2 regions of the Priestia sp. HNGD-A6 genome follow, and region 1 is predicted to be linked to the other one. Evidence: riboswitches for the same ligand, from Rfam matches in the RefSeq annotation. Region 1 holds a riboswitch; the other holds the start of a gene.
The links. A riboswitch is a leader RNA that binds a small molecule or an ion and turns the genes downstream of it on or off. The one in region 1 is predicted to bind ZMP and ZTP.
Positions count from the first base shown of each region.

Region 2: another riboswitch for ZMP and ZTP. It lies ahead of SCI76_RS09990 (APC family permease); the one in region 1 lies ahead of SCI76_RS01935 (phosphoglycerate dehydrogenase).

Region 1 covers NZ_CP138621.1:357,616-361,142, forward strand. The annotation lists gene SCI76_RS01930 (hypothetical protein) at 100-552, opposite strand; gene SCI76_RS01935 (phosphoglycerate dehydrogenase) at 686-1,885, opposite strand; ZMP/ZTP riboswitch at 2,054-2,132, opposite strand; gene htpG (molecular chaperone HtpG) at 2,343-3,527, shown strand, end outside.
Region 2 covers NZ_CP138621.1:1,986,009-1,989,535, forward strand. The annotation lists gene SCI76_RS09985 (DUF5105 domain-containing protein) at 1-78, opposite strand, end outside; gene SCI76_RS09990 (APC family permease) at 258-1,853, opposite strand; ZMP/ZTP riboswitch at 1,910-1,988, opposite strand; gene SCI76_RS09995 (cupin domain-containing protein) at 2,375-2,974, shown strand; gene SCI76_RS10000 (DUF3311 domain-containing protein) at 3,330-3,527, shown strand, end outside.

The DNA of each region.
Region 1 (3,527 bases):
GCCCTCGTCGACTGCTGGCGTATAAACGGATTGTTTTTTGACCTTATATTCCGATTCTTTTTTAATCCGTCTACTACCCCTTCTTAAAGTAGTAATCACCTATTCTTTTTTAGTCATAAAATGAAGAATCCTTACCTTTTTTTCACAATACTCAATAATTTCATAACAGGTTGTGAGGATATCATGTCTAGACAGTTCTATTTCATCCAATACAAACTTTGAAAGCTGCTTTTGCAGAACCTCCAGCTTTTTGCTGTCTTCTTCATCGATCCACAGTCCTTCCGTAATACATACATCTGCTAGTTTGTTAATAGATTGGGCCGTCCAGTTTAAGCCGGCTGAAGAAACGGTTATTGTCAGTAAATCATTTTTTATAGCTAAAATAACCTGACACACATGGGTATAGGCATCAACTTTCTTTTGGATAAATGCTTTGCGAAGCTCTTGCTTGTATTGCTCTTTCGACATCGCTATAGCTACGACAGACGTAATGAATGTTCCTGCCAGCGCGATGAGTGACCCTATCAAAATCCCTATCATTTCTTCTGACAAAACGTTCACCTCTTTAAAGGTATTTCTATATGCTATGGGACTGAAGGAAATGATATGAGGATAAATACCATGTAAAAACAGCCCTAACTTAGAAAAGTTAGGGCTGAAACACTAAAATATGATGATAACCAAATTAGATAATACGACTTGTAATAATCCCTTCAATTTGACCAATTTTTTCTTCTAGCTCAGGCACAATCTCGTCACTTACTTGATTGTCAATATCGATCATTGTATACGCATATTCACCGCGGCTTCTGTTCACCATATCTGCGATGTTTAAATTGTAGTTTGAGAATACTTGCGTAAGCTGTCCTACCATATTCGGCACGTTGTGATGGAAAGCAGCTACGCGTTTTTTCCCAGTGTAAGGTAGAGATGCATTCGGGAAGTTCACTGAATTTTTAACGTTTCCTGTTTCTAAGAAATTTTTCACTTGACGTGCTGCCATTACCGCACAGTTTTCTTCTGATTCTTGAGTTGATGCCCCTAAATGAGGAATTGGCACAACATTTTTCATGTTCAAGACATTTTGATTTGGGAAATCTGTAATATATCGACCAACTTTTCCACTTTCAAGAGCAGCTTTCATATCTTCTTCGTTTACAAGCTCACCGCGTGAGAAGTTCAAAATATGAACATCAGGTTTCATGATGCTAAACGTTTCTTTATTGAAAACACCTTTTGTGTCGTCCGTTAATGGAACGTGAACCGTAATATAGTCAGATGCTGCAAATAGTTCTTCTAGAGACATTGCACGCTGTACGTTGCGAGACAAATTCCAAGCTGTATTAACAGAAATGAATGGATCAAAACCAATTACGTCCATATCTAAATCAAGCGCGTCGTTTGCTACAAGAGCACCAATTGCACCTAAACCAATAACGCCTAATGTTTTACCTTTGATTTCTTTTCCAACAAACTGTTTTTTACCTGCTTCAACTAACTTAGGAATTTGATCACCTTGGCCGTCTAATCCTTTTGTCCATTCAACTCCAGCAAATAAGTTACGAGAAGAAGCCATAATTGTAGTTAAAACCATTTCTTTTACTGCGTTTGCATTAGCTCCTGGCGTATTAAATACAACGATACCTTGCTCTGTGCAAGCGTCCACCGGTATATTATTAACCCCTGCTCCAGCTCGTGCAATAGCTTTTAAATTTTGGTCAAATGCCATGCTGTGCATGTTAAAGCTACGCACGACAATCGCATCTGGATTTTCGCTGTCGTTGTCAATTTGATAACCTTCTTGATTAAAAACATTTAGACCTTTTTGTGCAATGTTGTTTAATGTTTTGATTGTTTGTACTTTTTCTAATGTTAATGTGCTCATTTTGTACTCTCCTCTGATTATCATCGTAGTTTTACATGTTTTTACCTTTGGATAAAGGAACTTCATTTTTAATTTTTTTAAAAGTCTGGTTTTTTAGCCTACATGTCTGATAACTTCTATATCCTCTCCCCCTAAACAGAAAGAGGTAAGAGATATGTATTAATCCCTTACCTCTGCCCAGGCGAACGGCTACGTCACTATATGCTTCCTCACGGTTATCCGCGTTTCGCCAGTCACATATAGTCTTTGAAATTAAGTATATTCTAGCAAACTCTTTCAGAACGTTCAACCTTTTTTTAAAAGTTTGCTTTTTTCAGTCAAATTTTTAATCTCTTTAGTGAATCTCCTAATATATTGACAAATATCCTAATACATGTTAAATAAAAAGAGTGATTAGCACTCTATCCACTCAAGTGCTAATTATTTTATAAGCCCTATTTGGAAAGGAGAACTTCTTATGTCAAAAAAAGAATTCAAAGCCGAATCAAAGCGATTATTAGAGATGATGATTAATTCCATCTATTCTCAAAAAGAAGTATTTTTGAGAGAACTTCTATCAAATTCAAGCGATGCAATCGATAAAATTTATTACAAAGCCTTAACAGACGACTCCTTGCGTTTTAACAAAGAAAGCTATTACATAAAAGTAACACCAGATAAAACTAACCGTACCTTAACCATTACAGATACTGGGATTGGCATGACGCAAGAAGAGCTTGAAAGCAGCTTGGGCACAATTGCGCGAAGCGGTTCCCTTGCGTTTAAAAATGAAAATGAAACAAAGGACGGACACACGATTATTGGCCAATTCGGCGTTGGGTTTTACGCAGCGTTTATGGTGGCAGATGTCGTAACGGTGATTAGTAAAGCGTTAGGCAGCAATGAAGCCTATAAATGGGAATCTACTGGTGCTGATGGTTATACAATCGAACCTTGCGAAAAAGAAACGGTTGGAACTCAAATCATTTTAAAAATCAAAGAAAATACAGAAGATGAAACATATGATGAGTATCTAGAAGAGTATCGTTTAAAAGAGATCATTAAAAAGTATTCAGACTTTATCCGCTACCCAATTAAAATGGACATAACGGAAAAACGTCCTAAAGAAGGTTCTGATAACGAGCTAGAAGATTATACAGAAGAGCAAGTTATCAACAGTATGGTACCGATCTGGAAGAAAAATAAAAATGAATTGACTTCAGAAGACTATGAGCAATTTTATTCAGAAAAGCGCTACGGGTTTGATAAACCGCTCACTCACCTTCACATTAATGTGGATGGAACGATTCGCTACAATGCTATTTTATTTATTCCAGAAAATAGTCCGTTTGATTACTACTCAAAAGAATTTGAAAAAGGACTTGAACTGTATTCAAACGGCGTATTAATTATGAATAAATGCGCAGATCTTCTTCCAGACTACTTTAGCTTCGTGAAAGGTATGGTAGATTCTGAAGATTTATCTCTTAATATTTCGCGTGAAATCTTACAGCAAGATCGCCAGCTTCAGCTGATTGCCAAAAACATCGGCAAGAAAATCAAAAATGAGTTAAAAAGTTTGCTTAAAAACGAACGTGAAAAGTACGAGAAGTTTTATGAATCATTTGGCCGTCAGCTAAAATACGGCGTTTACAGTGACTTT
Region 2 (3,527 bases), 1.6 Mb from region 1:
GGATCCTCCCGTTTCCTTAGAACTGTTACAAGCCGCTAATACTAGCATAAGTACAAAAACCAAAGCCAAAACATTCATTTTTTTCACAGCTGTCCAATCCCCTTTATTTTGTTTTTTTAGAACTTTATCCCAAATAAAGGTTCCCTCTGTGTAAATCCTCAAACCTTAAAATCTATGTTTTTTACAATATTTTGATAAAAACTAAGTCTAAATTCTCCATTCATCTAAATAAAAACACGAGCACCGGCTCGTGTTTTTTATTTAGATTTAAAATTTTCTTGATTGATTTGTTCAGCTTCTTTCATATATCGGTTAGATTTGCCACTTTTAATTCCCCAGTAATAAAAGGCTAATGATACGCAAGCAATCACTAGCATATCCCATCCGAAAGGTAAAATATTTTTGCCTCCGAATTTTTCGCTTCCTATGTAGGAAATAAAAATCATGCACGCTAAATAGATAAGCATCCAAGCCCCGGTTAAAAATTCTTTTTTAAAGCCCACCCATTTATTTTTCGCTTGGTAATAAAAATAAACTGGCACGCCAATTGCCATAATAAAAATCACTTCACCTGTAAGTGGCCACCTTGCCCAGTAAAGCGTCAAAGAAGCAAAAACGAAGCCGCATGGCGCAATAACTGATGCCCCTTTTAAATAAAATGGACGGTAAAAGTGTGAAGCCGTTTTTCTTAATGTTATAAGCGCTACAGGTCCCATAATATAGGAGATAAGCGTCGCTACTGAGATCACTTCTGCTAAGACACCCCATCCTCTAAATAAAAAGAGAAACAAAAAGCAGGCTGCTAAATTTAGCCACATAGCTGGGCGCGGGACATTGTAAAGTGGATGAAGAGTACCAAATATCTTTGGCAAATATCCATTTTGCTGCATCCCGTATAACATTCTAGAAGTCGTTGCCGTATATGTAGCACCTGTGCCGGAAGGAGAAACAAATGCATCTGCGTATAACACGATTGTTAGCCAGTTAATTCCAAGCGCAATCGCTAAATCAGCAAAAGGAGAATTAAAATTCAAATGATTCCATCCATCCGCAATTGATGACGGACTTACTGCTCCGATAAAAACAATTTGTAATATAATGTATACAATTCCAGCAATAAAAATTGAACCAATTACAGCTACCGGAATCGATTTATTAGGTGACTTTGCTTCTCCTGCCATATTTACAGGACTTTGAAAACCATTAAATGCAAACACGATACCTGATGTTGCCACTGCCGTTAAAACACTCGCCCATCCGTAAGGTGCTACCCCATGCTCACTTGAAAAGTTCCCGCTATGAAAACCAGCAAAAAATAAAGCCCCTGCCGTTAAACCAGGAATAATTAATTTAACAATCGTAATAAATGAGTTTGCTTTAGCAAAGAGATTTACCGTCCAATAGTTCACAAAAAAGTAAATGAATAATAACAGAGACGCAACTGCCAACCCCTTGGACGTTAAAATGCCATTGTCTACTAATTCATGAGTCCAGCGAGCCCATTTCCACGGCCAAGTACTCATATATTGCACAGATGCAATAGCCTCCACTGTTATCGTTGAAGCGATTGAAATCCAGTTAGCCCAAGCAGCCAAAAATCCAATAAATGATCCGTGTGAATACTGAGGATATTTAACCATCCCCCCTGCTTGCGGAAACATCGCGCCCAGTTCAGCGTACGATAGGGCAATGGTCAAAATAACTACCATTCCAATAACCCATGAAAAAATAGCCGCGGGTCCTGCAATTTGAGCTGCTTTCCATGCTCCAAACAGCCATCCTGAACCGATAATCGAACCTATGCCTGTCATGGTTAAAGCAAATGTTCCCATCTTCCTTTGCATATTGCTCATCCAAATCTACTCCTCTTCCCTAGGAAAATAAAAAAAACACTTGCGAAATTTTCTCAAGTGTTTGCCCAGGCGCGCGGCTTATACGCTATATGCTCCCCCATGGTCATCCATGTTGCGCCAGTCACATATAGGAATATATTTTTTATCAGTATATAACATTCATTACTATTACTCAATACACAAAAATGTTTACATTACTTTTACAAAAGTAATTAATTATTCGTAAAATTCCGAATAAATCTTCTTAAAATCTCTTCCTAATTACAAAAAACAACTAAAACTCTAACCTTGCTTATTATTTGATTCTTTTACTTCACGAGCATATCAACTTCTAAAAATTATATTAATATATATTATTCATTTACAAAATACGAATTAACATCTATATATCCATAGAATTCTTGCACTAGCCCCTTTACTTATATACAATATGAAGAAAAGATACTAAAGTAAACTGCCCACCACTTAGCTACGCTTGAAGTGGGAGACTTCTTTTGGGAAAACGTTAACACCTACATATCATGCACTTCGCAACGAATGAAGTACTTCGAGCAAACTTCTCTGTTTACGCAAGCAAAAAACAGGGAAAATTACGAAAAAAGATTGTTAGAGGGATGCTTATGAATTATGCAAATGTAAAAGTTCTTTATTTTGATGACGACGGAACCATTCCAAATCACCCTCGTCTTCCAGTTTTGTTGTATGAACACGTATTTATTAGTAAGAAAGAGAAAGTAGAGAGCATTTTTAATTCTCACAACTGGAAAAACAGCTGGGTAGGCGGCATATATGATTTTCACCATTACCACAGCAATTCTCATGAAGCACTAGGTGTAATTAGCGGATCTGCACGCTTAAAACTAGGTGGACATATGGGAGAAAATATCGTGGTGCATGCTGGGGATGTACTCGTACTCCCTGCAGGTACAGGACATATGCGTCTGCAGTCAACTGCTGATTTTAAAGTGGTTGGAGCTTATCCAGAGGGCATGGATTACAACTTACGAACAGGAAAACAAACGGATCGCCCTCACGTATTTGATGAAATTGCACAAGTACCTATTCCTACAACAGATCCTGTTTATGGCGACAAAGGACCATTGACAGAGTGGTGGAACTAGACAAGCACTTATTGTCTAGTTTTTTTATTTGCTCGTTTTTATAGCTTCCATAAATCTATATTTGAACATACAAATTCTTTTTCTTTAATGCAATAGCAATATACTTTATCTCATCGAGAAAACTACCTTTCTTCTTTTCCGTTCTTTTTTTGTTTCAAAGGCAACTGCGCTTAGGTTCTCCCCTGCTTTTTCTTCCCTAATCATTTCAAATATCTTCTTCTCATACCCTTTTTTTGTTTTTCTAAAAAAATTTTCGTAATTTATAACGAAATTTTCAAAAAACTTATTGCTTTACTATGTCAGACTTGCTATCATAGTGAACATTGTTAGATAAATTTTAGAGGAGGAGTAAAAATTGAACAGAAAATTCATAATATTTATTTTATTCATCATTCCGTTTATTGCTCAATTCGCTTTTTTACCTTTTGTAAATAACATTCATCCAATTATTTTTGGATTACCTATTTTGCATTTATGGTTATTTTTATGGGTCTTCTTAACGCCTGTGTGTACATTTATCATTTATCGTTTACAAAAATCTTGGGGGGACATT